DNA from 4 places in the Ensifer sp. Root423 genome. Region 2 is predicted to be linked to each of the others. Evidence: predicted binding sites of a transcription regulator. Region 2 holds the regulator's gene; each other region holds the start of a gene.

Region 1 (7,947 bases), on a different contig from region 2:
CGACTGGACAGGAATCAGGGTGCGACAATGGCAGACGACAGCAAGGCAGCATCGAGTGAGGCGCTCGGCACGGATCCGCAGTTCGTGCATCTGCGCGTCCACTCTGCCTTCTCCTTGCTCGAAGGCGCTCTGCCGCTGAAGAAGGTCATCGGCAAGGCGGTCGCCGATAACCAGCCGGCGATCGGGATCGCCGACACCAACAATCTCTTCGCAGCCCTCGAATTCTCGCAGAAGGCAGCCGGTGACGGGCTGCAGCCGATCACCGGCTGCCAGCTGTCGATCGACATGGAGGACGAGACCGAGGGGGATCGGCGCGGCCATGGGCATCAGCTCGCCAAGCTGCCGTCGATCGTGCTCATCGCCGCCACCGATGACGGCTATACGCGCCTCGTCGATCTCGTCAGCCGTGCCTATCTCAGCGGCGAGGGCAGCCAGGCGACGCGCATTACGCGCTCCTGGCTTGGCGAATGCGGCACCGAGGGCTTGATTGCGCTGACCGGCGCGTCCGGTGGCCCGGTGGATATCGCCATGAAGGCGGGCTCCACGGCGCTCGCCGAAGCGCGTCTCGAAGCCTTGCATGATCTCTTTGGCGATCGGCTCTATATCGAGCTGCAGCGCCACGGTGGCCACGACCGGCGGCACGAGAGCCGGATGATCGAGCTTGCCTACAAGTTCGACATTCCGCTTGTCGCCACCAACGAAGCCTTCTTCCCGTCGCCCTCCGACTATGAGGCGCATGACGCCCTGATGGCGGTAGCGCACAACGCCATGGTGTCGGACGACAGCCGGTTCCGCCTGACACCGGACCACTATCTGAAGAGCCGCAAAGAAATGGCGGCGCTGTTTGCGGATCTGCCCGAGGCACTGGAAAACACGATCGAGATCGCCCGGCGCTGCTCCTTCATGCTGAAGACCCGTGGGCCGATCCTGCCGCGCTTTACCGGCGCGACGGCGGATCCGGAGGAGGCCGAGCGCGCCGAGTCGGACGAACTGCGTCGCCAGGCGGAGGAGGGCCTCGAAGACCGTCTCGCGAGACTGGGTATGGCGCCCGGCTACACCCAAGAGGAATACCGCGAGCGCCTGGCCTTCGAATTGAGCGTCATCGAGCGCATGAAGTTCCCCGGCTACTTCCTGATCGTTGCCGACTTCATCAAATGGGCCAAGCAGCACGACATCCCCGTCGGGCCGGGTCGCGGCTCGGGCGCCGGCTCGCTCGTCGCCTATGCGCTGACGATCACCGACGTCGATCCGATGCGCTTCTCGCTGCTGTTCGAACGCTTCCTCAATCCCGAGCGCGTCTCGATGCCCGACTTCGACATCGACTTCTGCCAGGACCGGCGCGAAGAGGTGATCCGCTACGTGCAGCGCAAGTACGGTCGCGAACAGGTGGCGCAGATCATCACCTTCGGTTCGCTGCAGGCCCGTGCCGCCTTGCGAGACGTCGGTCGCGTGCTCGAAATGCCCTATGGTCAGGTCGACAAGATCTGCAAGCTGGTGCCCAACAACCCCGCCAACCCGACGCCGCTTTCCAAGGCGATCGAGGAGGAGCCGCGCCTGCAGGAAGAGGCCGAGAAGGAGCCGGTGGTCGCCCGCCTTCTCGATATCGCCCAGAAGATCGAAGGCCTTTACCGCCACGCCTCGACCCACGCCGCCGGTATCGTGATCGGCGACCGGCCGTTGTCGCAGCTGGTGCCGATGTATCGCGATCCGCGCTCCGACATGCCGGTCACCCAGTTCAACATGAAGTGGGTCGAGCAGGCCGGTCTCGTCAAGTTCGACTTCCTCGGCCTGAAGACGCTGACGGTGTTGAAGGTCGCGGTCGATTTCGTCAAGCAGCGCGGCATCGAGGTCGATCTCGCGAGCATCCCGCTCGATGATCTGAAGACCTACGAGATGCTGTCGCGCGGCGAAACGGTCGGCGTGTTCCAGGTGGAAAGTGCCGGCATGCGCAAGGCGCTGATCGGCATGCGGCCCGACTGCATCGAGGACATCATCGCACTCGTGGCGCTCTATCGCCCAGGCCCGATGGAGAACATCCCGGTCTATAACGCCCGTAAGCATGGCGAGGAAGAGGTCGAGTCGATCCATCCGAAGATCGACCACCTGCTCAAGGAAACGCAGGGCGTTATCGTTTACCAGGAGCAGGTGATGCAGATCGCCCAGGTGCTCTCTGGCTATTCGCTCGGCGAGGCCGACCTTCTGCGCCGCGCCATGGGTAAGAAGATCAAGGAGGAGATGGACAAGCAGCGCGCCCGTTTCGTCGACGGCGCCGTCAAGAACGAGGTGTCGAAGCCGCAGGCCGACCTCATTTTCGACCTGCTCGCCAAGTTCGCCAACTACGGCTTCAACAAGTCGCACGCGGCAGCCTACGCGATCGTGTCCTATCAGACCGCCTACATGAAGGCGCATTATCCGGTGGAGTTCCTGGCGGCGTCGATGACGCTCGACATGTCCAACACCGAAAAGGTCAACGACTTCCGCCAGAATGCCAAGCGTCTGGGCATCGAGGTGATCGCCCCGTCGGTACAGACCTCGTTCCGGCACTTCCAGACGGGCGAAAGCCGCATCTATTACTCGCTTGCAGCGATCAAGGGCGTGGGCGAGTCAGCGGTCGAGCACATCGTCGAGGTTCGAGGCGACAAGGCCTTCGCAAGCCTCGAAGACTTCTGCCTCCGGATCGACCCCAAGCTGCTCAACCGTCGCGTTTTTGAAAGCCTGATTGCCGCCGGCGCCTTCGATTGCTTCGGCTACGACCGGGCGGAGCTGGTCGGCGGGCTCGATCGTATTCTCGGGTTTGCCCAGCGGGCTCAGGAAAACAAGACGAGCGGGCAGAGCGACATGTTCGGCGCAGGGGCGGCCACCGGGCCGGAGCGCATTGCGCTTCCGACCTACACGCCGTGGCTTGCCTCGGAAAAGCTGCACCGTGAGTTCCAGGTTCTGGGCTTCTATCTGTCTGCCCATCCGCTCGACACCTACAATGCGCTGCTCGCCAAGATGCGCGTGCAGACCTTCGGCGATTTCGCAGGCGCTGTGAAGAAGGGGGCGACGGCCGGAAGGCTCGCCGGAACAGTAACCTCGAAGCAGGAGCGCAAGACGCGCACCGGCAACAAGATGGGAATCATCGCCTTCTCGGATTCCTCCGGCCAGTTCGAGGCGGTACTGTTCTCCGAGATGCTGCACCAGTATCGAGACCTGCTCGAGCCCGGCAAGTCGCTGGTCATGACCGTGGCGGCGGAAGAGCGGCCGGAAGGCATCGGCCTGCGCATCCAGACGCTGCGGTCGCTCGAAGAAGAATCGCTGCAACTGCAGAAGGCGCTGCGCGTCTATGTGCGCGATTCCGGGCCGCTGAAGTCGATCGCCTCGCACCTCAACACGAAGGGCGACGGGCTCGTCTCCTTCGTCGTCATCAAGGACAATGGCCAGCGCGAGATCGAGGTTGAACTGAACGAGAAGTTCCGGATTTCGCCGGAGATCGCTGCAGCATTGCGCTCGGCGCCGGGCGTCATCGACGTCGAACTGGTGTAATCCGAGGCGGGGCTCCGCTGAATTGCAGTGGAGCGGCGATTGAGCCGGCTTGGAACCTATCGACCCGCGGCGGGACGCTCGCCGGGTGCTTGTCTGCCGGTCTCGCAGATCAGTCGCCGGGACGTGTCCGAGTAATGGTGATGAAGTCGGTGCCCTGACCGGTCTCCAACCCGCTTTCCACATCGGCAATCGAGAGCGACGAGCCCTCGGCGAGCAACGCTTCCACGCGCCTGCGCACAACGTCGGAGATCGTCATGCGCGCCAGCGTGCGCTGGATGCCGTTATAGGCGAAGGGATCGGCCTCCGTGGAGATGCCGAGCCGCTTCTTCGTCGAGGCGGGCAGGTGGTCCTCGAGCGAGACGCCGAACCATTTGCCTTCGGCACCTTCTTCTTCATTGTGCCGGAACTGGAGGAAATGCGTTCCGAGCGCCTCTTCCGGCTTGTCGATCGTAAGCCCGGCTTCAAAGAGCGGCTTGAACCCTTGCCGCACGAGGATCTTGCCGTTTTGCGGTGGCGTACGTCCGGCCTTGCGCAGGAGCCGGTCGGTCAGGTCCGGTGTCAGCTTGCCGTCGCCGTCGATGCCTTCGCTTGCCTGGAAGGCACGCAGGGCCGCAATCGTCGCCGGCCCGGCATGGCCGTCGATCGCGCCCGGCGCGTAGCCGAGGAAATCCAGGGACGTCTGAACCTCGCGCATGGTGTCGCGGGTATCGCTGCGGGTGATCAGGATACGGATCGGCTCCTCGGTGGATCGCGCCGAATTGGCGCCGCCGGGCGGCTCCCGCATCGCCACTTCCACCGGCGCATCGCCGGCCTGGCTGATCGCCGGTCTGAGCGGCACGTCGGAAAGCGGCGGCTGGAGATCGATCGGGGCCGGGCGGAAGAGTAGGGCGCTCTTGACCTCCAAGGGCGTTATCTGCCGGTCGGAGATCAGCACGTGCACGCCGCGCTCGGTCAACTTGTAGAGCGAGGCAGCAAATTCGCTCGGCAACCGCACGCAGCCATGGGACGCCGGATAGTCCGGCACATGGTTGGAGCCATGCAGAGCAATGCCCGACCAGGTGAGCCGCTGCATGAACGGCATCGGAGCGTTCGAATAGATGTTCGATTTGTGATGACGCCGCTTTTCCAGGATAGAAAAGATGCCCGATGGCGTCGTGTGGCCCGCCTTGCCGGTCGAGACCGGTGATGTCGCAATGACAGCGTCGCCGTCATAGACGACGAGCGATTGCTGATCTTTCGAGACGATGATCTGCAGCGGCCCGCGACTGCCTGCAAAGCCGGTAGCCGGCGACAAAAGCAGTGCGACGACGCTGGCGGTGAGAGCGAAACGCGATACCATACACTCAACCCAACACGTGACTTGGCGAACAAGCCTAGCCTTCAATCTTTAAGGAATTCATCCTGCTGTGTGGGCTGTCGATCAAGGTTGCGTGATCGCTTTGCGAAGCGTGCCTGCTCGGGCAAGCACGCTTGTGGTCTCATGGATCGCGTTTTCTGGTGCCGAAAGTGTAGCCGGTTTCGACGCTCGCCTTGCCGAATTTGTCGCGCAGCTTGTTGATCGCGTCCTCGGCCGCAGCGCGCCTGGTGGCCGCGGGATCGACGAGATCGGGCGGATCGGCGAGATCCGGGGCGGAGAGATCGCTGACGCCGATGCCGATCAGCCGATACTTCGTTCCGTCCGCCTCTTTTTCGAGAAGCTGCAGGCCGATGCGGAAAATGCGGTCGGCAAGGCGGGTAGGGCTATCCAGGCGCCGATTGCGGGTGCGGATCTTGAAGTCGGCGGTTTTGAGCTTGAGAACGACCGTCTGGCCGGCGAGTTCCGACTTTCGCAGCCGGTGGGCCACTTGCTCGCTGAGGCGCCGCAGATGCGTGACCAGGTCGTCATAGCGCGCGATATCGTCGTTGAACGTCGTCTCTGCGGAAACGCTCTTGGCTTCGCCGTCGATTTCGACCGCTCTCTCGTCGAGCCCGCGCGATAGGCGAAAGAGCCGCTGCCCCATGGTGCCATAGCGCCGCATCAGGTCGCCTTCTTCCATGGTCTGCAATTGCCCGATCGTGCGCACGCCGTCACGCTCCAGCGTGGCGGCAAAGGCCTTGCCGACGCCCCAGATCAGGGTCACCGGCTTCTCGCGCAGGAACTCCAGCGCCTCGGCTTGGCCGATGACGGAAAAGCCGCGCGGCTTTTGCAGGTCGGACGCCACCTTGGCGAGAAACTTGCAATAGGAGAGGCCGACCGAGACGGTGATGCCGACTTCCTGCTCGATCCGGCGGGCGAGCCGCGCAAGCGTGCGTGCCGGTGGATCGTGATGCAGTCGCTCCGTGCCGCTGAGTTCGAGGAAGGCTTCGTCGATCGACAGCGGCTGCACCAGCGGGGTCAGTTCCTGCATCAGCGTGCGCACCTCGCGGCTGACGCGGGCGTATTTCTCCATATTGGGCTTGATGACAATGGCCTGGGGGCAGGCTTCCAGCGCCTTGAACATCGGCATGGCCGAGCGCACGCCGTGAATGCGGGCGACGTAGCAGGCGGTGGAGACCACACCGCGCTTGCCGCCGCCGATGATCACCGGCTTGTCGGCAAGCTCCGGGTTGTCGCGCTTCTCGATCGAGGCATAGAAGGCGTCGCAGTCGATGTGCGCCAGCGTCAGGTCATAGAGCTCCGCATGCCGCAGAATGCGCGGGCTGCCGCAGGCAAGGCAGCGCCGCACCGACGCCGCCTGTTCCTTGAGGCAGTCGCGGCAGAAGCCTGGAGAGTGAGCAGCGCTGTCGGGCATATCGGGAACAAATATTGAACATTGCGACCTTAAGCTCTACTCTAGCGAGTCTCAAGGAGGCGCGATTGGAAATCACAATGCAATTGTCGCCGTTGAAAAGGATCACCGGGCGCGTCTTTCGCAGCGCCGGCGCGGCTGAATTTGCGCCGACGGGCAGCCGATCCGGGCTAGCCGCGGAAGTGCGCGCGAATGGCTGCGGCTGCCTCCGGCCAGTCTGCGACGGCGCGGATGTCGGCGTCGAGCTTCGGCGCGAGCGCCTTGAACTCCGAGTCGGCCATGAGGTTTATCGGCAGGCAGGTCGGCGCGTGATCCTTCACCGATCGCAGGTTGCGAAGCATGTCGTCGATGAAGACGAGGGGGACGGTGCGGCTGCCGTGAAGTTTTTGGACGATCGGCCCCTTCGGCTCTTCGGACGCAAGCAGCGGATAGGGCAGGCCGAGCCGGTCAAGAAGAGCGCGACGAACCGCAGCGTGCTGCGGCGGCATCGCAGTCAGAAAGACGATATCGGCTTCCTCCGACAATGCGGCCAGGGTCTCGACGACCTTGGCGGCGGGCGTTTGCCAACGATCCTGCGAGCCGTAGAAGGTGTCGAGCAGGATCTTGACCTCTGGCTCCGTCACCGGCTGCTCGTCCGCGTGGGTGATGATGTTGCCGGTCAGGCGAAACGATCGGGGCAGGAGGACATGGCCGCAGCTCCCAAGGAACGCTTTGAACGGATTGATGAATTCAAGCACGACATCGTCGATGTCGCTGACGATCAGCGGGCGGTTTCCAAGCGTGATGCGGTGAGCTGTCGGCGCGTTTGCCACCCTCAATCCTCGAAGCCTGCGTGGCCGGAAAGTGCCATATGGGCGCGCACGACGTCTTCAGGCGCCGTACCGGTCGCCGTGCAGAATGCCATCAGGGTCGGCTCATGGTCCATCAGAAAGGCGACGAGCCCGCCCATGAAGCCGGGTTCGGCAATCGCGTTGCGCAACGCCGTTGGGTCCGTGCCGGTCAGCGCCAGAAAGCGGGACAGAAGCTCAGGCTCGCCGGCAAGCCAGGAGAGAATGTCGATGGCGATTTCGTCGGCGCTCTTCAATGGTTTGTCCCCGTATGGTTTTTACGTGCGGAGTTACCTATTTTTCAACCAAATAGGCCTATCTCTGACGTTGAGGAAATGGGTCGAGTCGTCGGCTCCGCACGTTAATTGTCCTGAGGAGACTTGCAAGGTGACGATGGACAGCAAGGGATCGACATGCCCAAACAGGTGATGATTGTTGAGGACAACGAGCTGAACATGAAGCTCTTCCGCGACCTGATTGAGGCCTCCGGCTATGCGACGATCCAGACTCGCAACGGCATGGAGGCGCTCGAGCTCGCGCGCAAGCATCGGCCCGATCTCATTCTCATGGACATCCAGCTGCCGGAGGTTTCCGGTCTGGAAGTGACGAAGTGGCTGAAGGAAGACGACGAGCTACACGTCATCCCGGTCATCGCCGTGACCGCTTTTGCTATGAAGGGGGACGAGGAGCGGATCCGCCAGGGCGGGTGCGAAGCCTATGTCTCCAAGCCGATCTCCGTACCGAAGTTCATTGAGACGATCAAAACCTACCTGGGCGATGCCTGAGCGGCGGGAAAATTGATATGACTGCGCGTATTCTTGTTGTCG
Region 2 (7,947 bases):
CGAGACCGGGAAGGTCGTCACAGAACCGGACCGCTTCCCGTTTTGAGATGGCCTGAAGGTAAGGGGGCACACCATTCGCCTTGCACCAGTCCTTCAGATACTTGATGGCTCGTTTGTCGTCGGCGGCAGTTCGGGCCTTCACCTGAGACATCGACATGTACTTCGCATGTTCGAAATCGACAGGAGTCCTCTTGCCCTTTGCAACAGCGAGAAACTCCATCGCAAGGGCATCGCGTTCCGGTTCATGGATCGGGTGACCGTTATCGCCAACTTCGACCGGATCGCCAGCCAATGCTTCGGCATAGTCCTCAATCGCGTCATCGACCCGTCCGCGCTGCTCGGTGCCGAAGGCCACCACTCGCTGTTGAGAGAGCCGCCGCGCTTCCTCCATGGCTTTCACCCGGGCGCTGGCAAGAGCTGCTTCCTTCGAGACATTCGGACGCCTCGCTTGATCGATGGTCGCTCTAAACTCTGCCACAACGTCCCACTTCAGGCGGTTGGCCTCGCTGAGGCTATCCGTCCCCAAAGACCGCTTCAGTTTCGTCCCGAGCTTTCCCTGGAGTTGCCTCGGCACGTTGAAGACCACCCGCCACTTGCTGCCGTGTACTTCGAGATATCTGGTATCGGCTGACGATGGGGCTGGCATGAAATCCTCGGTGAGTACCCAAAAAAGTACCCAGACTTAGTCCCAAAGACTGTTGAAATTCAACAACAATTTGAAAAGAAACGAGAAAAGAGGTGGAAAGGTTGCCCTCCCTTCGGCTCCACCAAAACGATCAGAAGGTGCCCGGTTGCCGAGGTATCGGAACAGCGGCTGATTTGTCATCAGCAGATCGCCAGTTCGAGTCTCTCTGGGGACACCGCCATGCTAAGCCACCGTCCGGCCTTCGCGAAACGCTGCCCGATCCCGTGGCCACCTGCTTTCAGAGGCTGAACGGATCCCGCGCCGAGCGCTTCTCGCTCGGTGCATTGAACGGGTCGGCTTTCTTCTCCTTGGACTTGCGGCCCTCGTCGGCGATAATCTCGTCGACCGCCCGCTGGCACTTCATCAGCTCGTCGGCCGCCGGGCCGGTGCCGCGCAGGCTGAGATTTGCGATGACGCGATCTTCAAACGCGATGGCCAAGGCCCGCTTGCGCACGAAGCCCGTCAGGAACTCGGCGTCGGTGACGTTCACGAACAGAAACTTTCCGCTCGCATCACCGGCAGCGGTCGCCGAAGCGCTCCAGGGATCGGTCTTGTCGAAGCGGAAGGTCAGGTCGTACTCTTTGCCGACCTCAAGCGACCTCCAGTCGTCGCTGGCGAAGCTCATATAGAGCGGCGACTCGGAGCCCTTGGGATAGAACCCAAGGCGCAAGGTGACCCCGCCGTCGAATACCGATGAGATGAAGCAGGAGCCCTCCATCGAGGTGTCGGAAGCAACGGTCCAGCCGTCGACATCCTTCCACTTGATGATTTCGGACTCCTCAGCCGCGGCCGATCCCGCGGCGATCAGACAGCTTACCAATCCGACCAGCAATCTACGCATGCAAAACCCCCGTTTGCCCGCATTTTGATAGGTCCCCCCGTCACTGTCGAGGGTACCTAGCCGATCCCAGGCAATATTTTAGGAATATTCACCTCTCTGCGGCAAGCGGACGCGCCCATCACATGGCGAAAGGATCTTTCGACGACTTGGTCTGGCCGCCGCCGGCAAAGGGATCGTTGTTCGGCGCATTGCCACCGGCACCCGCAAAGGGATCGTTCGCCGCTCCCTGACCGCCATTCGGGATCAAGGCGCTCACCGCCTCCTGGCACTTGAACATCTCGCTTACCGCCTTCATCGAATCACGCAGGCTGAGGCTCGCGACGACGCGCCCCTCGAAGGCCAGCGCCAAGGTGTTCTTGCGAACGAATTCGGTAAAGAAGTCGGTGTTGGAAAAGTTGACGACAAGGGCCCTGGCGCCGGTCAGATCAACACCGAACGCAACGGCCGGCCACTGACGACCACGGTCGAGCTGCAAGGCAACATCGTATTCCCGCTGCGGCTCGATGGACTTCCATTCGGCATTGCCGATCGAAAGAAACGCCAGGTTCGTCGATCCCCGCGGATAAAAGCCGATACGAAGGATAGCGCCGGCGTCATAGCTCGTCGCCGCGTAACACGAGCCGCCCAGGGAGCGATCGGATCCCACCGTCCAGGCGTTGATCCGTTTCCAGATATTCGAACGCCCTTCTTCGGCAGACGCCGCTCCAGCCGTGAGCAACAGGCCGAGCACCACCAACGACAATCTATGCATGCAACCACCCCACTTTCCACGCAAAGTTATCTTTTTTTAGAGGCCTGTCGAGACGGTGAAGGCCCTTCCCCGCAGGGATTTTTGCGCGCCCCAGGCCCGATGCGAAAGCTGGCAGCTCCGATGCATTCTCCGCGCCGGTCCATGAAGAACGGCCGAGACGAGGTTGAGATCGAGCGGCTGGCGCAAATCAGCCACAGCCTGCGGGCAAAGAGCTGTTGAACATGGCAGAGTGATCGCCATGCTTGCTGGACTTCGGAACGAAAGCGCGGTTCACATCGTTTACCAACCCGTAGTCCCACCCCTTCATCAAGTGGACGATCACCGTGCTTGCCGCCCTGCTTCTCGCTTCGATAGTCGCATCGCCCAATATGCCTGACGTCAAGCTCAGTGCCGCGACGGTGGATGAACTCCAGACCGATTTCGAACGGGCCGTGCCGTGCCATCAGATCGATGGACGCAATGTTTGGAAGGGCGCGCTCGCCTTCTACATCCAGTCCTTCGTTTATGACGGCGATACGCCCGTTGCGACCGATGCGGCCGACGCAGTGCTTCCGGAAGACAACAGCGCCGAAACGGTGAAGGAGTTCGAAGACGCCTGCTCGGCCTCGCAAGCGACTTAAGTCTCTCCGCGAAGAGAGCCGCGATTCGTTCGAATCACGCGCGCGATTGACCTGCCCGGCGCTGTTTTGGGACGCAACCGTCGCCGAAAACCGCCCCGCTCCCGCAAAAGTGACCAATCGCCCCCCACAGAAGCAGCCAATTGCCTGAATTCACGGAATTTTAGGCACTTGCGGAACACATATGGAACAGATAGTGTCTGTTCTTGATTTGTTTCACGCCTCTGGAGCGACGTGCCATGCTGACCCGCAAGCAACAGGAATTGCTTCTGTTCATCCACGAACGCATGAAGGAGTCGGGCGTACCGCCGTCTTTCGATGAAATGAAGGATGCGCTCGACCTTGCGTCGAAGTCCGGCATTCACCGTTTGATCACGGCGCTCGAAGAACGCGGGTTCATTCGCCGGTTGCCGAACCGGGCGCGCGCGCTCGAAGTCATCAAGCTTCCGGAAGCCTACGCCGCCGGCCAGCAACAGCCGCGCAGGGGCTTCTCGCCGAGCGTGATCGAGGGCAGCCTCGGAAAGCCGCCGGCCGCCGCTCCTGCCACGCCGAAGCCGGCGCCGGTCGCCGAAAGCACGTCTGTTTCCGTCCCGGTGATGGGGCGCATCGCTGCCGGCGTGCCGATCTCGGCGATCCAGAACAACACCCATGACATTACCGTTCCGCTCGACATGATCGGCAGCGGCGAGCATTACGCCCTCGAAGTAAAGGGCGATTCGATGATCGAGGCCGGCATCTTCGATGGCGACACGGTGATCATCCGCAACGGCAACTCGGCCAATCCCGGCGACATCATCGTGGCGCTCGTGGACGACGAGGAAGCGACGCTGAAGCGCTTCCGTCGCAAGGGCGCGTCGATTGCGCTCGAAGCGGCCAACCCCGCCTACGAGACGCGCATTTTCGGACCGGATCGCGTGAAGATCCAGGGCAAGCTCGTCGGGCTGATCCGCCGCTACCATTGAATTCCAGGCAGAACGCCGAATCAAAAGAGCCTCGCCACTGAAAGTGGCGAGGCTCTTTCCGTTTAAGGCGACCTGAAATCCAGATCGCTTATTCGTGGATCGTGTATTCGCCGAGTTCGCAGAGATCCTGCGTGTCCTCGGTCGTATCGAGGGCCGAGCCTTCCTCGAATTCGAATCGCATGTCGTATTTGCAGACGTCCCGCCCGTCGGCAATGGTGATCTCCATGCTCTCGCCGGGGTTCAGGACCTGCCGACCGAAAACATCGTCTTCCCATTCATTGACGCCGACCGGCGACGTATAGAAATTCGTCAGTACCGCGCCGGTGTTGTTCTTCAGCTGGAAAACCAGGTCGTCCGCGCGCGCCTCCATAGCGGTCGCCGCAAAACACGCCAACGCCGTCAGGATCAGTCTCTTTTTCATTGATGCCATTGCCTCCGTTCTTAATGTTGACGGACGCTACCGATACGGTTGATCTCAGCGGAGTCATCGTTCCCCCTCTACCGAATTCACCGAAGCGATAAGATCCGACGGAGGCATAGGCGACGTGGCTTGCGCGGACGTGTCGCGAATTTTACCGCGCTGCCCTAAGGCAGAACGCCAAACCAAATTTAACGAGGTGAGATTATTGGAGGCCTCGCCCGGAATTGAACCGGGGTACAAGGATTTGCAGTCCTCTGCGTCACCACTCCGCCACGAGGCCTCACAGCTCGGATAACCAAGCGTTGGCGCGGATTTAGAATGATTGCAGAAAAACCGCAAGAGGCATTTTCTGAAAAACGCGCCGTCGATTTGCAGGACGGATACTTTCCACAGAACGATCGACGATGTCCGCCGATCGTCTCCCAGCTGATCTCAGCACCAGGGCGTCGGGCGCCCTTCCCACGGCCGCACGAGCCCCTCGGAAACGAGTACACGTCCAAGAGATTGGTCACCGCGGGTGACCAGGCGCAGTTTCTCGCCGGCCTTGGCATCTGATCGCCCTCCCGCCGAGATCAGCCTGAAGTCGCCTGCATTCAGCAATTCGCGCAGGCGCTGCTTGGCGTAGAAGCCGCGCGAACGCTCCTTGTCGCAGCTTGCCTGGCGGATTCGCGGCGCATCGACATCGGCGACGCGGATCGTCTCGCCATGGAAGACGAAGGTCGCGCCATCGATCACGCAGTTGTCGTTGCGAATGCCGCAAAAATAGAACTGATCGGTACGGATGGATGCCGTCTTCACCTCTTCATTCGGCCGCACGAGAGGGGTTGGCGGCGTGACGCCGACATTCACCGACGGCACCGGGGCGGCCAGGGCAACCTTCGTCGCCGGGTTGGGCTTCGGATTCGGTTTGTGCCTATCCGCCTGCTGGGCAACGCGCTCCTGCGCTTCAGGAACCGCGCGCTGAGGCTTCGGCTTCGTTTCCGATCGCGATGCAAAGGCCATGACATCGGAAACCACCGGCCAGTGCCGCAACTCGGCGCGATGGTCGTAGGCCATGACGCCGCCAAGGGTGAGCGCTGCGGCCAGATACCACGGCGCCATGCCGCCCTGTTTGCTGGTGCTTCGGCCCGAACTGCGGCGTCGACGTTTCGTAGTGGCTTTGGCCATCGGTCCCCATCCTGATTCGAGACCGCATTATGCGTTTGATGGGTTGCCGAAAAGTTTTCGAGGGCACCCCAACAGAGGGGAAGACCGCCAGGAACCGGTCATTCGCCTGCGCGGCCACGGCCCTTGTTGAGAGATTCGGAATTGCTACGGGACGGCCAAAACTGCCGACCGCCCTGCCCTCGACAACAAGATCGTTAAATCGGCGTCCGCCTCAGGAGCCGTTCGACGAGTTGGCCTTCCCGCGCCAGCGCGCCCACCAGACGGCCAGACGACGACGGCGGCGGCGAACCGAGGGAATGTCGTGGGAAAGCACGATCAGGCCCAACGGTATCATCCAGAAGCCCAGCACGGGCAAGAAACCGAGAAAACCACAAAACACCAGCAGCGAACCCAGCAGGATGCGCAGCAGGGGCGAGTCGGGCAACGCGATACGCCATTTTCCCAGCACGATCTGTCGTGTTTGCGGATCAATGCCGAAATGCGTCTGCTTCCTGTTTTTATTCATCATTCCCTATCCGGCGTGTTTTCCCACAATTGGGGACTTCTCCACAGCCTCGCAACGGAACTTGTCATTTTTTTTGAAAAAAGCGCTTGGCAAATCAGAAAAGCATGCGTATTAGCAGCCTCACTTCTGAAGCGCACACGGCGCGGATGATCCCTGGTAGCTCAGCGGTAGAGCATTCGACTGTTAATCGACAGGTCGCCGGTTCGAATCCGGCCCGGGGAGCCACTTTCTAAAAGAGCCATTTGCAGCGATGCGAATGGCTCTTTTTCATTTTGCACCTATGTTCTCCAGGTGATCAATCCCCAACCTCCCGATGGTTCTTCATGACAAAGGCCGCGGCGCCGCCCATCATCGTCTGGTTCCGCAAGGATCTCCGCCTGGCCGACAATCGCGCCCTCTCGGCTGCCGCCGGCGAGGCAGCCGTCATTCCCCTCTATATTCGCGAACCCGCCGACAGCGGCAACGGTGCGCTCGGGGCGGCGCAGGCGTGGTGGCTGCACCATTCGCTCGAGGCCTTGGGCGCAAGTCTCGCGCGGCACGCTTCTCGCCTCGTTCTTCGATCAGGCGCGCCGCTTGACGTGATTGTCGAGATTGCGCGCGCAAGCGGTGCGGAGCGCATCTACTGGAACCGGCGCTACGACCCGAACGGCATCGCCACGGATACCGCGCTCAAGAAGGCGCTGGCCGAGCGGGGAATCATCACGGAGAGCTTTGCAGGACAATTGCTGCATGAGCCCATGCGGCTGCTGACGACGACGGGCGGCCCCTACCGCGTGTTCACGCCGTTCTGGCGCGCGCTCGAACTGAAAAACGAGCTGGCACCGCCGATCGACCGGCCGCACCATATCGCAGCCCCGGGAGCATGGCCGCGATCGGAACGCCTTGACGACTGGTCGCTGCTGCCGACGAAACCGGACTGGGCGGCGACATTCAGCGAGGTCTGGACGCCGGGCGAAGACGGTGCGGCCACCCGTCTCGAAGAATTCGTCGATGAGAAGCTCGACGCCTACAAACGCTGCCGCGACATTCCCGACGCGGATGGCACATCCCTGCTCTCGCCTCATCTCGCCTTTGGCGAAATTTCGCCGGCGCAGGCCTGGCATGCGGCAGCTGGGCCCCAGGCCGATAGCGGCGAAGGGGCGGCCACCTTCCGCAAGGAACTCGCCTGGCGCGAATTCTCCTATCATCTGCTGTTTCATTATCCGGAGCTTGGCCGCCGCAACCTCGACCGTCGATTCGACCGCTTCCACTGGCTGAACGACGAGGACGATTTTACTCGATGGACCAGAGGGCTCACCGGATACCCGATCGTCGATGCCGGCATGCGCCAGCTATGGCGCCACGGCTACATGCACAATCGCGTTCGCATGATTGTCGCCTCCTTTCTCATCAAGGACCTGCTCGTCGACTGGCGCAAGGGAGAAGCCTGGTTCCGTGACACGCTGGTCGACGCGGATCCGGCCAACAATGCCGCAAGCTGGCAATGGGTCGCCGGATCGGGCGCGGACGCCGCACCGTTCTTCCGCATCTTCAACCCGGTCCTGCAAGGGGAGAAATTCGATCCCGACGGTCTCTATGTGAAGCGCTTCGTGCCGGAGCTGGAGCGCCTCCACCCGCGCTATGTCCATCGCCCCTTTGCAGCGCCCGCCACGACCCTTGCCGAAGCCGGCATCGAACTCGGCACGACCTACCCGAAACCGATCGTCGACCATGCCCTTGCCCGCGATCGGGCACTGGCAGCCTTCCGGCAGATCACAAGCGCAGCGGGACTCTCCGAGGAGACGTAGAGCCTCCGGTAGAATTCCTCAGTTGGCGTCTCGCCCGATTGCGGCTAGGCTCACGTTACGGATGCAACAGCTGAGGGGGTGGTGTATGCGTAACCTGGAAGCCGATTTTGCTGCATTTGCCGGTGCGGTGGAGCTATCTTCCGAAAATCTGGCGACGGCCGTGCGGGATTTCCCGCTCAAGGCGCGCATGGTGCTTGGCGCCCTGGTGCAC
Region 3 (7,947 bases), on a different contig from region 2:
GCGCAATTTGGACGGCAGATTATCAAAGGCAGAACAAGGCTCAGGGAGGCGCTCATGACCGCATTCAATGTCGTCCGCTTCAAGGTCAAGCCGGGGATGGCTGAGGCTTTTCTCGGCGCTCACCGGGACATAGCTCAAAGCTGGTCGGGTCTGCGTCATGCCAACATCATCGAGGCTGGCGAGGGACGATACTGCATTATCGCGGAATGGGAGAGCATGGAAGCATTGGTGGCGAGCCGGCCGCAGATGGTCGCCACGCTTGACAGCTTTCGTGAGACGCTCGAGGACCTCGGAGGAGGGCTCGGCGTAACCGACCCAATTGCAGGCCTGGTCGTCCTATCCGTGAAATAAACCGGAAGCGGGTTTGCCGTGGCGATGCGTCGTTGGGCTCAACATTAGCCGGCGATGCCACAAGACCTGTCTCGTCGTTTAATTGCGCTTTGCCGTTCGGGCACGTTCGCGCAGCATTTTCAGGTGCCTCCGCCGGATGTCATCGATGGAAATGTCACCCGCAATCCAGAGTCTGAGCAGAGCCTGGAACTCGGCGGTGTGGTCAATTGCAATGCCCCTTGCTTGCCACTTGGCAATCACACGATCGGCGATTTCTTTGCGGGTGGCCACGTCCTTTCCCCTTTCTGGTCTGTCCATTCATTATGGCGCGGGGCGCCCCTGCGACGTCAGTAGCAAAGATTGGTCTGGGCACTCGCGCGCCGTCGAGGACTGCCGATAAGTGTTCGTCAGCCTTTCCGCAAGTTGCATTGCTTGCTGCGCGGTCAATCTGAACTGCAGCGCCGACACGTTTTCGAGATCCGGATCGGCGCTGAATTCGATCCTCAGGAAAAGCTCGCCCGTCTCGTCGATTGCAGTGTTCCAGCCGACGACCGTTGATGCCCTTATGTTGCCGTGACCGTCCGTATTCCAGTCGATCATATTCGAACCTTTCCTCTTCGGGAAACAAGGACGCAGAGTTGGTCATCGTATCGATGAGCCGAACTCATCCGTTCACGGCGATTGCGTCGCTCTAGAGCGCACTTCCCATGACCTGGACTACAACGGCAACGACGGTGGCCGCGACAGTGAGCGCGGCGCCAAGACGTGCAACCTTCATCCGGCGATGCCGCGCGCCGCTCCAGTCATAACTCATCGCTTAACCTTGCGCTTGTGGTTGAGAGGTGCCTGGCTTTATGGGCAAAACCGTAACCCGTGGGCGGGGTTACGGTTCTGAGTTGTCGCTGTACGCTGCAATGTGATTGGCGACTGAACACAGTTTGCAAGGTTATGGTTAATTAAGAGTTTACTGAATAAGGTTCCCTGCAAAGGCCGCCCGTTCGGTGATCACGATTTCCGATAGTTGATCGCCAACCCTCATTCGGTCGTTCGGTGTCCTGGCGGACGAGCAAGGTGTTTTAGAGCGCGAAGGCAAGCTGTGGCTTGCTTTCGATCGTTGCTTCATCGAGTGACGACAGTGTCACGCCCAGCAACCGAATGCCTTTTGGGGCAGGGAAGAGTGGAGACAACAGCATCGTCATGACCGCGGCAAGCTCTGCAGTACTTGCGATCGGTGCCGCTGTTGTCTTGCTCCTAGTGATCTGCGTGAAATCCGCCCATTTCACCTTGAGCGTCGCGGTCTTGGCGCGAATACCGTTCCCTTCGCAGTAGCGCCAGACCTTTTCGATCAGCGGTTCGAGGCCAGCCCTGGCGGTCTCGAAATCATGGACGTCCACGGAGAACGTGTCTTCCGCGCCGATGGACTTGCGCACCCGGTCGGCCTTCACCTGACGTTCGTCGACGCCGCGGGCGATCCAGTAGAAGTAAGGTCCCGATTTTCCGAAGTGTTGCTGCAAGAAGGCGATATCGTGATCCTTCAGATCGGCGCCCGTTTCAATCCCGAGCTTGTGCATGCGCTCGGCGGTTGCCGGACCGACGCCATGGAATTTCTTGACGGGCAGCGCCTCGACGAAGGCCGGACCGTTCTTTGGCGTGATGACGAAGAGGCCATCCGGTTTTCTCTGGTCGGACGCCATCTTGGCGAGGAACTTGTTATAGGAAACGCCGGCCGAAGCGGTCAGGCCTGTCCTTGCCTTGATCTTGGCGCGGATCTCCTCGGCGATCTCCGTCGCAAGTTCCATTCCCTTGAGGTTCTCGGTGACATCAAGATAGGCCTCGTCGAGCGAGAGCGGTTCGATGAGCGGCGTGTATTCGGCAAAGATCGCGTGGATCTGCTGTGAGACTGCGCGGTTCAGCTCCGGGCATTTCCGCTTGGCGGTGACCGACGGCATGGCCGAATGGACGCCGTATTTGCGCGCCTCGTAGCTTGCGGCAGCCACGACGCCGCGCGCCTCGCCAAAGCCAACGGCAATCGGAAGCCCGCGAAGTACGGGATTGTCCCGCTGCTCCACCGAGGCGTAGAAGGCATCCATGTCGACATGGATGATCTTTCGCGTGCGCTCAGAGCGTTCCATCACCGATCACGCGACCCAACGACTGGTCATAGCAGCAGGTCTTCTTCGGGCAGGGCAGCAGGAGGCTCGACGACAACAAGCAAGTTGCCCGGAAGCGGCCGCTGCAGGTGCTTCACCTCGTCCCAGGATCCGGTGAGCCACAGATCGACCTCGTCAGGTGTGGTCAGAATCACCGGCATGGCCTTTTGATGGATTGGCGAGACGATCTCGTTCGGGGATGTGGTGAGGAAGCCGAAGAGCTCGTATTCGCGCTCACCATCGCGCACGCGCCTGACACCCTTCCATGGCGTCCAGAAGCCGGCGAAGAACATCAGCGGCCGCTCCTTAGTTCCGGCAAACCAGGCATTGGGGATTTTACCGCCGGGAACCTTGGCCGCCGGATCCGGCTCGGCGAAGGAGTTGAAGGGGACGACGCAGCGACTGGTCGCCCCGAGCCAGCGTCTCCAGTGCGGAGAGGCGACGTTTCGGATGTTGGTGACGCCGGGATCGTAGTTCTTCACGAAAGCGGGCGGCGAGGGCATGCCCCAGGTGACACGCGCGATCTCTCGCTCTCCGTCTTCGCCGACGCGGACTACGGGCGCCTGATAGCCGGGGTAGACGTCATAGGATGGCTGGTTCCAGCCTGCCTTGTCGCGGAATGCCTTGGTGAATGCGATCACGGCATCACGTGTCGTCGTGATGTTGTAGAGATTGCACAAAGTTCAGTCTCCCTTTCTCACCTAGCTTCATATCAACGACTGCTCGCTTCTGTCCCCGTTCCCCGGCATTCGATCTGTTCATTGCACCAAGCAGCGTGTCCGTGCTGGCGTCTCGATCGCAATCAACAGTCTCTTTTCTGAACTTCGTTGACTCGCAACTCAAATAGGAACAAATAGAGAACATATCAACAGGAAGCGCTAATGCATAGCCCTAAGGAGTTGTTCCTTCCAAAATGCCCCGTCCAGTCGACAATACCGTCGTCTCAGAACTTCGCGAGCGCATCCAGCGCCTTGAAGGCGCAAGCGGCCGTGGACGACAGGTGCTGCCGTTTGGTGTCACCGAGATTGATCGGCGATTGCCGGGTGGGGGGCTTGTACTCGGCTCGTTGCATGAGGTCGCCGGCGGCGGCAACGGTGCGATCGACGGTGCGGCGGCGGCTCTCTTTTGCGCGGGCATTGCCGCCCGCTCGAAAGGCAAGGTGCTCTGGTGTGTGACGCGGCCCGATCTCTTCGCGCCGGCGCTGGCTCAAGTCGGTCTTTCGCCGAGCCGCGTCATCTATGTGGAGGCCGGCGACGAAAAGGCGCTTCTTTCCTGCATGGAAGAGGGGCTTCGCCACGGCGGCCTCGGTGCCGTCGTCGGCGAGCTCGCGCGCCTTTCGATGACCGCCTCGCGCCGCTTGCAGCTTGCAGCCGAGAGTTCCGGCACGTTGGGCATTGCGATCCGCCGCTGGCGACGACAGGCCGAAGCCTCGGATTTCGGGCAGCCGACGGCATCGGTCACGCGCTGGCGCGTGTCCGTCCTGCCATCCGTCCCCTTGCCGGTTCCAGGCGTCGGCCGCGCGCGCTGGCTCGTCGAACTCATCCGCTGCCGTGCCGGCGAAAGTGCAGATTTCGAAGTGGAGGCCCCAGATGCCAAGGGTCGTATCGCTCTTCCTTCCGAGCTGGCCCACGGATCGCCTGAGGCGCAAGCTCGGCGACGCAGCGCCGCCGGCTGAAACGCCTCTCGTCCTCGTCGGTCGCGAACAGCGAAGGCGTGTGGTGCTCTCGGTAAATGCCGCGGCGATTGCCGCAGGCCTGAGACCCCGCATGGCCGCCACGAAAGCCCAGGCGCTCGTCGCAGGTCTTGTCGTCATGGACGCCGATCCGGCCGCCGATCAAGAAGCGCTCGAACGCCTGGCGCTCTGGGCGCTGCAGCGCTATGCGCCGATCGTAGCCGCCGATCCGCCCGATGGCCTGGTGATCGATACGACCGGTGCCGATCACCTGCATGGCGGCGAGGACCTGATGCTGTCAGGCATGGTCAACCGGTTCTTCGGATCCGGCATCGAGGCGCGGGCTGCGGTTGCCGATACCTGGGGGGCGGCCCATGCCGGCGCCCGGTTTCTCGCTCATCCGACGCTGGTCGTCGCTCCGGGGGCGCAGCAGGAAACCATCCGTAACCTGCCCGTCGCAGCGCTTCGCCTCGATCCTGCAATCGTCCATGGCCTTCGCGTGCTGGGCTTCAACACGATCGGTGAGGTGGCCGGCGTGCCGCGGGCGCCGCTTGCCCTTCGATTTGGACCCGAACTTGGCCGTCGCATCGACCAGGCCATGGGAGAGGTTGCCGAGCCGATCGATCCGGTCCGCACGCCTGAGCTTATCGAAGTTCGCCGTTCCTTCGGTGAACCGATTGCGGCCGCCGAGACGATTGCGCGCTATGCCGCGAAGCTTGTGGGCGCGCTCTGTCTGGTACTGGAAGAAAGAGGCCTCGGCGCGCGGCGCGTCGACCTTCTCTTCCATCGCGTTGATAACACCTGCCAGGCGATCCGCGCAGGCACCGCGACGCCCGTTCGCGACGCCAAGCGCCTGATCCGGCTCATCACTGATAGGATCGAGACGATCGATCCGGGCTTCGGGATCGAAATCATGTCGCTGACGGCGACCCACGCCGAGCCGCTGGTGGCAAGACAGGTCGTTTCCTCGCTGGTCGAGGAACCGGAGGCCGATGTTTCCGGCCTGATCGACATCCTGGGAAACCGCATCGGCGCACGCCGGCTCTATCGTTTTCAACCGGTCGCCAGCGACGTGCCCGAACGCTCCATCAACCGCATCGCGCCGATGGCGCCGGACGAAGGTCTCGCCTGGCCCGGCCATTGGCCAAGGCCGGTGCGCTTGCTTCTCCATCCTGAAGCGATCGAGACGATGGCGCTTCTGCCCGATCATCCGCCAGTCAGTTTCACATGGCGTGGTGTGCGCCGACGGGTGAAACGTGCCGACGGCCCCGAACGCGTCTTCGGCGAATGGTGGAAGCGGGATGCCGAGCTCGTCGCCGTACGCGACTATTTCCAGGTCGAGGATGACGCCGGCGAGCGCTACTGGATTTATCGCGCCGGCGACGGCGAACACAGCGAGACCGGCAGCCACCAATGGTTCCTGCACGGGATTTTCGGATGACGACGCCGCTTTATGCCGAGCTGCAGGTGACCTCGCATTTCTCCTTCCTGCGCGGCGCATCCTCCTGCGAAGAGCTATTCCAACGTGCCGCCGAACTTAGGCTCGAGGCGCTGGCCATTGCCGATCGCAACAGCCTCGCCGGCATCGTGCGAGCGCACCAGGCGGCCAAGGATGTCGGCGTGCGGCTGGTCGTCGGCTGCCGCCTCGATCTTGAAGGCGATCTATCGGTCCTCGTCTTTCCGACCGACCGGCCGGCCTATGCGCGGCTTTGCCGGCTGCTGTCGCTCGGCAAGAAGCGCGGCGGCAAGGCGAAATTCCGGCTTGCCTGGTCCGATCTCGTTGCCTATGGCGAGGGACTGATCGCGGTTCTCCTTCCCGATGCCGCTGACGAGGACTGCGCGCGGGAGCTGCGCCGTCTGAGGCAAGAATTCGGCGACCGCGCCTACCTGTCGCTGACACTCCGCCGCCGGCCGAACGACCAGCTGCGCCTTCATCAGCTCTCCAACCTGGCAGCTTCAGTCGGCGTGCCAACGGTCGTCACCAACGACGTGCTGTTTCATGTGCCGGACCGGCGCATCCTGCAGGATGTCGTCACCTGCATTCGCCACAACATCATGATCGACGAGGCCGGTTTCCGCCGCGAGCGCCACGCCGACCGCTACCTGAAGCCGCCCGAGGAAATGGCGCGGCTCTTTGCGCGCTACCCCGAAGCGCTTACCCGCACCATCGAGATCCTGGAGCGATGCCGGTTTTCGCTCGACGAGCTCGCCTATCAATATCCGGAGGAGCGATCCAATCCTGCACTGACAGCCCAAGAGACACTGGCGCAACTGACCTGGGAAGGTGCAGCCTGGCGTTACCCAGAAGGGTTGCCGGAAAAAGTCCGCAAGAACCTCGAGCACGAACTGCGGCTGATCGAGAAGCTTCAATATGCGTCCTACTTCCTGACAGTGAATTCGATCGTGCGTTTTGCCCGTTCAAGGGACATTCTATGCCAGGGCAGAGGATCGGCCGCCAATTCGTCTGTCTGTTATGTGCTCGGCATCACCTCGATCGACCCTGAAATCAACGACCTCCTGTTCGAGCGCTTCGTCTCCGAGGAACGGCGCGAGCCGCCTGACATTGACGTCGACTTCGAGCACGAGCGCCGCGAGATCGTCATGCAATGGGTCTTCGAGACCTATGGCCGTGATCATGCGGCCCTTTGCTCCACGGTCATCCGCTATCGGTCGAAAGGCGCCATCCGCGATGTCGGCAAGGCGCTGGGGCTGCCCGAGGACATGACGAAGATGCTGTCGTCGCAGGTCTGGGGCTGGGGCGAGGACATCGGCGAAAAACATGCCGAGGAACTCAATCTCAACCTGTCCGATCGGCGCCTGCGCCTCACGCTCGATCTGGCCCGGCAGCTGATGGGGGCGCCGCGTCACCTGTCGCAGCATCCGGGCGGCTTCGTCCTGACGAACGATCGCCTCGACGAGCTCGTCCCGATCGAGCCGGCGGCCATGGCTGACCGGCAGGTGATCGAATGGGACAAGGACGATATCGATATCCTGAAGTTCATGAAGGTCGATTGCCTGGCGCTCGGCATGCTCTCGTGCATGAAGCGCGGCTTTGACCTGCTCGCCGAACACAAGGGCATCAATCTCGATCTCGCGAGCATCCCGGCCGAAGATCCCCGCACTTACGCCATGATCCGGCGTGCCGACACGCTCGGCACCTTCCAGATCGAGAGCCGCGCGCAGATGTCGATGCTGCCGAGGATCAAGCCGCGCACCTTCTATGACCTCGTCATCGAGGTGGCGATCGTGCGCCCCGGCCCGATCCAGGGCGACATGGTGCATCCCTATCTTCGCCGGCGCGAGGGCAAGGAGGCGGTGGTATACCCGAAGCCGGAACTGGAGCAGGTGCTTGGAAAGACGCTCGGTGTGCCGCTCTTCCAGGAACAGGCAATGCGGGTCGCCATCGAATGCGCCGGGTTCACGCCGGGCGAAGCCGATCAATTGCGCCGCGCCATGGCAACGTTTAAGCATACCGGCGGCGTTTCGAAGTTCGGCGAGAAGCTGGTTCGGGGAATGGTCGCTAACGGCTATGAGCCGGACTTTGCGATTAAGACCTTCAAGCAGCTCGAAGGTTTCGGCAGCTACGGCTTTCCGGAAAGCCATGCCGCGTCCTTCGCGCTGATTGCCTATGCCTCCTCCTGGCTCAAATGCTGGCACCCGGATGTCTTCTGTGCGGCTCTCCTGAATGCCCAACCGATGGGCTTTTACGCCCCGGCCCAGATCGTGCGGGACGCGCGCGACCATGGCGTCGAGGTCCGGCCTGTGTGTGTGAACGCCAGCCGCTGGGATTGCACG
Region 4 (7,947 bases), on a different contig from region 2:
TACCGGCCTTGTCGAACAGCTGATGACGCTGACGCTCGGCGAGAGCTACAGACCGGCCGCCGTCCAGCCGATGTGCGGCTGCACCGATCTCGGCCACGACGACGTACGTCGGCTGATCAAGGCCAAGGGCCTGAAGACCATTCCCGCGGTCATGCAGGAGCTGGAATGGAAGACCTCCTGCGGCTGCGCCAAGTGCCGCCCGGCGCTCAACTACTACCTCGTCTGCGATTTCCCGGACGAATATGCCGACGACTACCAATCGCGCTTCATCAACGAGCGCGTTCACGCCAACATCCAGAAGGACGGCACCTATTCCGTCGTGCCGCGCATGTGGGGTGGGGTCACCAATTCCGGCGAGCTGCGGGCCATCGCCGACGTGGTCGACAAGTTCGAAATTCCGCTGGTGAAGGTGACCGGCGGCCAGCGCATCGACCTGCTCGGGATCGAAAAGGAAGATCTACCGGCCGTCTGGGCCGATCTCGGCAAGGCCGGTTTCATCTCGGGCCAGGCCTATGCCAAGGGTCTGCGCACGGTGAAGACCTGCGTCGGCTCGGACTGGTGCCGCTTCGGCACGCAGGATTCCACCGGGCTTGGCATCCGGATCGAAAAGTTCATGTGGGGTTCCTGGACGCCCGCCAAGCTGAAGATGGCGGTTTCCGGCTGTCCGCGCAATTGCGCGGAGGCCACCTGCAAGGACATCGGCGTCATCTGCGTCGACTCGGGCTTCGAGATCCATTTCGCCGGTGCTGCCGGGCTCGACATCAAGGGCACCGAGGTACTTGGCCTGGTGAAAAGCGAGGACGAGGCGCTGGAACACATCGTGGCGCTGACGCAGATGTACCGCGAGCAGGCCCGCTATCTCGAGCGCATCTACAAGTGGGCGAAACGAGTCGGGCTGGACGAGATCCGCCGCCAGATCATGGAGGATACGGACAAGCGCAAGGCCTACTACGACCGCTTCGTCTTCAGCCAGAAATTCGCCCAGGTCGACCCCTGGTCGGAGCGCGTCTCCGGCAAGGACAAACACGAGTTCCGGCCGATGGCGACGGTCGGCTTCCCCCAAGCTGCGGAGTGAGATGATGAACATGACCTGGCACCCGATCGGCGACATCTCGGACATTCCGCTGCGAGGCGCGCGCTGCGTGAAGACGCCTCAGGGCAAGATCGCCGTCTTCCGCACAGCCGAAAACGAGGTCTTCGCCATCGAGGACCATTGCCCGCACAAGGGCGGGCCGCTGTCACAAGGCATCGTCCACGCGAAGGCGGTCACCTGCCCCTTGCACAATTGGGCGATCTCGCTCGAAACCGGCAAGGCGCTCGGGGCCGACGAAGGCGCGGTGCGCACCATTCCGGTGCGTATTGACGGCGGCGTGCTGTTCATTGCGCTCGAAAGCCTGCTGATTGCGGCGGAATGACCATGGAAAAGGAGGTCAAGACCACCTGTCCCTATTGCGGCGTCGGCTGCGGGGTCATCGCGACGGTCGATGACAACGGCGCCGTCGCCGTGCGCGGCGATGCCGACCATCCCGCCAATTTCGGCAGGCTGTGCTCCAAGGGGTCCGCACTCGCCGAGACCCTCGACCTCGACGGTCGGCTGCTGCATCCGGAGATCGACGGATGCCAGGCTGGCTGGGACGAAGCGCTCGACCTCGTCGCCGCACGCTTTGCGGAAACGATTGCCGAACACGGCCCGGATTCGGTCGCCTTCTACGTCTCCGGCCAGCTGCTCACCGAAGACTACTACGTCGCCAACAAGCTGATGAAGGGTTTTGTCGGTTCCGCCAACATCGATACCAATTCACGTCTCTGCATGTCCTCGTCGGTTGCCGGTCATCGCCGTGCCTTCGGTTCGGATACGGTACCCGGGACCTATGAGGATCTGGAGCTGGCCGATCTGGTCGTACTTACCGGATCGAACCTTGCCTGGTGCCACCCCGTCCTCTACCAGCGCCTTGCCGCCGCCAAGGCGAAACGGCCGGGCCTCAAAATCGTTCTCATCGATCCGCGCCGCACCATGACGGCCGATATCGCAGACCTGCATCTCGCGATCCGGCCCGACGCCGATGTGGCGCTCTTCGTCGGGCTGTTCTCACATCTGGTTTCCAGCAATGCCGTCGACCAGAACTATGTCGCGGCGCATACGGCCGGCTTCGGTGATACCTTGCTCGCAGCAGGCGGTGTTTCGTTCGACGACGTGCTCGAGCGGACCGGCCTTCCGGCGATGCAGTTGCGCGAATTCTACCGGCTGTTTTCGACAACCGAGAAGGTCGTGACCTGCTACAGCCAAGGCGTCAACCAGTCGTCTTCGGGCACCGACAAGGTCAACGCGATCCTCAACTGTCACCTTGCGACCGGCCGCATCGGCCGGCCGGGCATGGGGCCGTTCTCGCTGACGGGGCAGCCGAATGCGATGGGCGGCCGCGAGGTCGGCGGGCTTGCGAACATGCTCGCCGCACACATGGCGATCGAAGATGCCGGTGATCGCGATCGCGTCCAGCGCTTCTGGCGTTCGCCAAAGATTGCCGAAAAGCCGGGGCTCAAGGCCGTCGATCTCTTCCGGGCGGTGGCAGACGGTCGCGTCAAGGCGCTCTGGATCATGGCAACGAACCCCGTCGTCTCGATGCCGGATGCCGACGCCGTCGAGGCCGCGATCAGGGCCTGTCCCTTCGTCGTGGTTTCCGACATCCTGAAAGAAACTGATACCGCCCGCCACGCGCATGTGCTGCTGCCGTCGCTCGGTTGGGGGGAAAAGAGCGGCACGGTCACCAATTCCGAACGCCGCATCTCGCGCCAGCGGGCGTTTCTCGCCGCACCGGGAGAAGCCCGGGCGGACTGGTGGCAACTGGCCGAGGTCGGTCGCCGCCTGGGCCATACCGATGCTTTCGCCTACGAAGCGCCCGCCGCGATCTTCCGCGAACATGCCGCGCTCTCGGCCTTCGAAAATGCCGGCAGCCGCGATTTCGACATTGGCGCCTATGCCGATCTTGCGCTTGAGGACTACGACGGGCTGACGCCCTTCCAGTGGCCCCAACGGCAAGGCCAGAAGCGCGCCGAAAGCCGTTTCTTTGCGGCGGGCAACTTCTATCACGCTGACGGCAGAGGCCGGTTCGTGGCCGTTCGCCCGGCAGAGACCGACCGCACCAATGCCGATTACCCGTTCACGCTCAACACCGGCCGCATCCGCGACCAGTGGCACACGATGACCCGCACAGGCAAAAGCGCGCGCCTCTCGGCCCATATCGCCGAACCGTTTGCGGAACTGCACCCGCGTGATGCGATGGAGATCGGCGTCGGCAACGCCGACCTTATCGAGATTGAAAGCCCTGAGGGCAAGGCGTTCGTGCGTGCGCTCATCACCGAGCGCCAGGCGCGCGGCAGCATCTTCGCGCCGATGCACTGGAACGACCAGTTTGCGGCGAAGGCACGCATCGATGTCCTCGTGCCGCCGATCACCGATCGTCTTTCCGGCCAGCCGGCATCGAAGAACATTGCGGTCGCCGCGCGAAAGTTCAAGGCGACGCACTACGCCTTCGCTGTCTCGCTGGCAAAGCCGGTCGATCCAGATGCTGCCTATTGGGCGCTGGCGAAGGCGGCTGGCGGCTGGCGATTGGAACTGGCTTTTGCCGAGCCGGTGGACGACTGGGCCGGCTGGTGCCGCCGCGTTCTTGCGATCCCGCAAGGCGTAGAGCCGCTCGGCTATGCGGATGCACAGACCGGCGACATCAGGCTCGCCTTCTTCGATGGTCCGCAGCTTCTCGCGGCCTTCTTCCTAGCGCGCGAACCGGTCGCCGTCGCGCGCAACTGGGCGATCGCACAACTCGGCGCTGACCACGCCAATCTGCGCAAGCGCTTCGCGCTCGTCGCGGGCCGTCCGGGGGCGGACAAGCCGGATCCCGGCGCCACCGTCTGCTCCTGCTTCGGTGTTGGCGTCAACCAGATCGTCGCGGCCGTACGCGGCGGTTGCCACAGCGTCGAGGCCGTCGGCGTGGCGCTCAATGCCGGAACCAATTGCGGCTCATGCCGCGCCGAAATCAGGGGGATCATCGATGGATGTCTTGCAGCAGCCGCAGAGTGACGGACCCGCCCGCATGGAGGCGCTCGCCAAGCTGCCCGTCTTCTGGGCGCTGGAGGGCCGGCGCGTCGTGGTGGCCGGTGCAACGGACGGAGCGATGTGGAAGGTCGAGCTTCTGGCCGCCTGCGGCGCCCGCGTCGACCTTTACGCTGAAGGGAACGACGAGGCGCTCGCGGCATTTGCCGGCCGTACCCCGCAACACCCCACCGCCAGCGTCACGCTAAACCGCCGGCACTGGGCGCCCGCCGATCTTGACGGTGCCGCGCTCGCCGTCGGCGATTGCGAGGACCAGGCGGAGGCGCGGGCATTCTTCGCCGCCGCCCGCGCGGCGGGCGTTCCGGTCAACGTCATCGACCAGCCGGACTTCTGCGAGTTCCAGTTCGGCTCGATCGTCAACCGCTCGCCCGTCATCGTTGCAATCTCGACCGATGGCGCCGCCCCGATCCTCGCCCAGACGATCCGCCGCAAGATCGAGACGCTGCTGCCGAAAAGCCTGAAGGCCTGGGCAGCGCTGGCCCAGTCTCTTCGTGGAGCGGTGAACCGCCGGATCGAACCCGGTCCCCGGCGCCGCCTCTTCTGGGAACGTTTTGCCGATCGCGTCTTTTCGACCATGGATACGCCGGAGGAGGGCGTAGGCGGGGTGCTTTTTGCTGATGCCGAAAGGCTCGCGGGAGCCCCCGCCATCGGTCACGTGACTTTGGTCGGCGCGGGACCGGGCGATGCCGAACTCCTGACGCTGAAGGCCGTGCGCGCGCTGCAAGCGGCCGATGTCATCCTTTTCGACGACCTCGTTTCTTCAGACGTGCTCGAACTCGCCCGGCGGGAGGCAAAGCGCATGCTCGTCGGAAAGCGCGGCGGCCGCGAAAGCTGCCGGCAGGAAGACATCAACGCCATGATGGTCAAGCTCGCCAAGGCTGGGAAACGCGTGGTGCGGCTGAAATCCGGCGACCCCATGGTTTTCGGCCGGGCCGGCGAGGAAATCGCCCATCTCGACCGCGAGAACATTCCCGTCGACGTTATCCCCGGCATCACTGCCGCAAGCGCCATGGCCTCCCGTCTCGGTCTGTCGCTGACCCATCGCGACTATGCCCAGTCGCTTCGGCTGGTGACCGGTCATTCCCGCCACGGCGGCCTGCCCGATGATGTCGACTGGGGAGGCATTGCCGATCCGCGCAGCACGGCGGTCTTTTACATGGGTGGCCGAACGGCGAGGCTGATTGCCGAAAAGCTTATCGGCGAAGGCCGTTCACCTGAAACACCGGCCGTGATCATGAGCGATGTCAGCCGTCCGACGGAACGCAGCTGGCGCGGCGCGCTCGCGACAATGCCCTTGGGCATAGCGGAGATCGGCTACGACAACCCGGTCCTCATCGCTGTCGGCGACGTGTTTTCGGCCCGAGACAAGCAGGCCGGATCGATCGAGTGCACTCTCGCAGGAGCATGCTGATGGGCATCTCCCTGGTGTTCATCGTTCTCGCCATCGGCCTCAGCTGGCCGCGTTTCAGGCTCATCTTCCTGGCTCAATCGAACGCTGCGCTGGCCGCAGCGCCCCTCACCATGGTTGCGAGTGCCGTGAACCTCTGCGCCATCGGCCTCGCTGTTGCAGAACACGGTCTGCTTTTCGGCGGATTGCTCATCGCCGGCGGTATGTTCTTCGCGAAAATAATGCAAGCCGTGCCTTCAACGCCGGGCATCTTGGCTTCAGCCCTGTGCCTTGCCGCCTACATCGAAATGACGATGACGGTCGTGGCGTGACGAGCTCAATGCTGCCCCTGAACAGACACCAGCGTCTGCTGACGCGCCAAGGGATATTCGAAGGCGTCGCCTCGTATCGACGTCCCGAATATCCCAAGGTCGCCACCGTAGGCTGGTTCTAAGCGCGCAGGCAGATCACGGCCATCTCCCAATTGAGGAATGAATGCCTGTACCGAACAAGTAAAGCCGCTGCCCCGCGGCCGACATCAGTCGACTGCCGTTTCCGATCCATCGCCGCTTTCGTCGAGTACGACCGTCTCGCCGAGCGGGGTCGCTGCAATTGACCTGATCTCTTGGGCGAGCGACGCCAGCTTGCGCGCAATCTCCTGCAATTCGGCGGTCGAGCCGGTGGCCTCGCAGGTATTTTCAACGCTCCGTTCGTCCATGTGCTCTTCCTCTTTCGAGTGGACGCAGGAGCGGAGCATATTTCTAATCTACTATATAAGGCCACAAGCCGTCGCGCGTTCTTCGTGCGGCGCACAGCCATAGGTATAGGCCGATCGATAAGCCGGCGATCACCCGCGACAGATCTCGATCCACGGCCGATTGGCCTTACCTGCAGCAATCAAGCCTATCGGCGATCTCGCAGGTCATCAAAACCTTGGAAGAGTGACATTCCGACGTTGCAGGAGCGAAAACTCGGCGACGTCAGGGTTTTCATCTGGATGCTAAATTGCTAGTTCTTTCTTTGTTCCTGCCCGACTCTTGGATGCAAATCGATGCGGGCAGTGACTGAGTGCGACGAAAACGAACGGGAACGCATGAGCGCCGCCTATCTCGAAAAACTCAATGACCGCCAGCGTGAGGCGGTCGAGCACGGTATCGGCTTGCCGGAAGGACAGGTCGGCGGCCCGCTTCTCATCATCGCCGGTGCCGGCTCCGGCAAGACGAATACGCTCGCCCACCGCGTCGCGCATCTCATCGTCAACGGTGCCGATCCGCGCCGCATTCTGCTGATGACCTTTTCTCGACGCGCAGCAGCCGAGATGACCCGCCGGGTCGCGCGCATCTGCCGCCAGGTCCTTGGCGACAACGCTGCAGTCATGACGGACGCGCTCTCCTGGGCCGGCACCTTCCATGGCATCGGCGCCCGGATCCTGCGCATCTACGCCGAACAAATCGGTCTCGGCCCGGATTTTACGATCCACGACCGGGAGGACAGCGCCGATTTGATGAACCTCGTGCGCCACGAGCTCGGCTTCTCGAAGACGGAAAGCCGCTTCCCGACAAAGGGAACGTGCCTTTCGATCTATTCGCGCGTCGTGAACTCTGAAAGCTCGATTGGCGACGTATTGAAGTCGGCCTATCCCTGGGTCACCGGCTGGGACGAACAGCTCAAGGCGCTGTTTGCGGCTTACGTCGATGCCAAACAGGCGCAGAACGTGCTCGATTATGACGATCTCCTGCTCTACTGGGCGCAGATGGTTTCCGATCCGGAGCTTGCCGAAGATATCGGCGGACGCTTCGATCATGTTCTTGTCGACGAGTATCAGGACACCAACAGGCTGCAGGCGTCGATCCTGATGTCGCTCAGACCGGGCGGCCACGGATTGACGGTCGTTGGCGACGACGCCCAGTCGATCTATTCTTTCAGGGCTGCGACGGTTCGCAATATTCTCGATTTCCCGAACGCCTTTTCGCCCGAGCCTGCCGACGTCATCACCCTCGACCGGAACTACCGCTCGACGCAGCCGATCCTCGCCGCTGCGAACGGCGTGATCGGCCTGGCGCGGGAGCGATTTACCAAGAACCTCTGGACGGACAGGCAATCGGAGCAGCGCCCGTTGCTCGTCGCCGTCAAGGACGAAGCGGATCAGGCCGCCTACATCGTGGAGCAGGTTCTCGCTGGCCGCGAGATCGGTATCGCCTTGAAGCAGCAGGCGGTGCTTTTTCGCTCGTCCAATCACAGCGGAACGCTCGAAGTCGAACTCACCCGCCGCAACATTCCGTTCGTGAAATTCGGTGGCCTGAAGTTTCTCGACAGCGCCCATGTGAAGGACCTGCTCGCAGTCCTGCGCTTCGCGCAGAACCCGCGTGATCGCGTCGCAGGTTTCCGGTTGCTGCAGATGCTGCCCGGTATTGGCCCACAGACCGCTGGAAAGATCCTCGATGCGATCGCC

Evidence for each region. The regulator LexA, encoded in region 2, represses DNA repair genes until DNA is damaged. The targets are predictions, from matches to a motif close to TGTTCNNNNTGTGTTCNG.
Region 1: ASD01_RS18665 (DNA polymerase IV) is a predicted target of LexA. The motif match lies at 6,300-6,317, and genes of this name have one in related genera.
Region 3: ASD01_RS22975 (ImuA family protein) is a predicted target of LexA. The motif match lies at 3,326-3,343, and genes of this name have one in related genera.
Region 4: ASD01_RS04930 (ATP-dependent helicase) is a predicted target of LexA. The motif match lies at 6,506-6,523, and genes of this name have one in related genera.

The regions. Positions count from the first base shown of each region.
Region 1 covers NZ_LMEG01000019.1:49,444-57,390, reverse strand. Annotated here, with positions in the region: gene dnaE (DNA polymerase III subunit alpha) at 28-3,525, shown strand; gene ASD01_RS18670 (L,D-transpeptidase family protein) at 3,635-4,864, opposite strand; gene ASD01_RS18665 (DNA polymerase IV) at 5,004-6,296, opposite strand; gene ASD01_RS18660 (hypothetical protein) at 6,464-7,105, opposite strand; gene ASD01_RS18655 (DUF3572 domain-containing protein) at 7,108-7,377, opposite strand; gene ASD01_RS18650 (response regulator) at 7,534-7,905, shown strand; gene ASD01_RS18645 (PleD family two-component system response regulator) at 7,923-7,947, shown strand, end outside.
Region 2 covers NZ_LMEG01000015.1:61,733-69,679, forward strand. Annotated here, with positions in the region: gene ASD01_RS16050 (DUF6538 domain-containing protein) at 1-646, opposite strand, end outside; gene ASD01_RS16055 (hypothetical protein) at 924-1,526, opposite strand; gene ASD01_RS16060 (hypothetical protein) at 1,645-2,277, opposite strand; gene ASD01_RS16070 (hypothetical protein) at 2,601-2,897, shown strand; gene lexA (transcriptional repressor LexA) at 3,134-3,856, shown strand; gene ASD01_RS16080 (hypothetical protein) at 3,945-4,286, opposite strand; tRNA gene ASD01_RS16085 (tRNA-Cys) at 4,484-4,557, opposite strand; gene ASD01_RS16090 (thermonuclease family protein) at 4,710-5,444, opposite strand; gene ASD01_RS16095 (hypothetical protein) at 5,656-5,949, opposite strand; tRNA gene ASD01_RS16100 (tRNA-Asn) at 6,100-6,174, shown strand; gene ASD01_RS16105 (cryptochrome/photolyase family protein) at 6,273-7,736, shown strand; gene ASD01_RS16110 (SAM-dependent methyltransferase) at 7,822-7,947, shown strand, end outside.
Region 3 covers NZ_LMEG01000028.1:8,523-16,469, forward strand. Annotated here, with positions in the region: gene ASD01_RS22950 (antibiotic biosynthesis monooxygenase) at 55-351, shown strand; gene ASD01_RS22955 (hypothetical protein) at 430-621, opposite strand; gene ASD01_RS22960 (hypothetical protein) at 652-930, opposite strand; gene dinB (DNA polymerase IV) at 1,407-2,462, opposite strand; gene ASD01_RS22970 (SOS response-associated peptidase) at 2,489-3,160, opposite strand; gene ASD01_RS22975 (ImuA family protein) at 3,394-4,155, shown strand; gene ASD01_RS22980 (Y-family DNA polymerase) at 4,070-5,593, shown strand; gene ASD01_RS22985 (error-prone DNA polymerase) at 5,590-7,947, shown strand, end outside.
Region 4 covers NZ_LMEG01000002.1:217,652-225,598, forward strand. Annotated here, with positions in the region: gene nirB (nitrite reductase large subunit NirB) at 1-1,075, shown strand, start outside; gene nirD (nitrite reductase small subunit NirD) at 1,080-1,415, shown strand; gene ASD01_RS04910 (nitrate reductase) at 1,418-4,075, shown strand; gene cysG (siroheme synthase CysG) at 4,047-5,519, shown strand; gene ASD01_RS04920 (hypothetical protein) at 5,513-5,827, shown strand; gene ASD01_RS04925 (hypothetical protein) at 6,034-6,213, opposite strand; gene ASD01_RS04930 (ATP-dependent helicase) at 6,589-7,947, shown strand, end outside.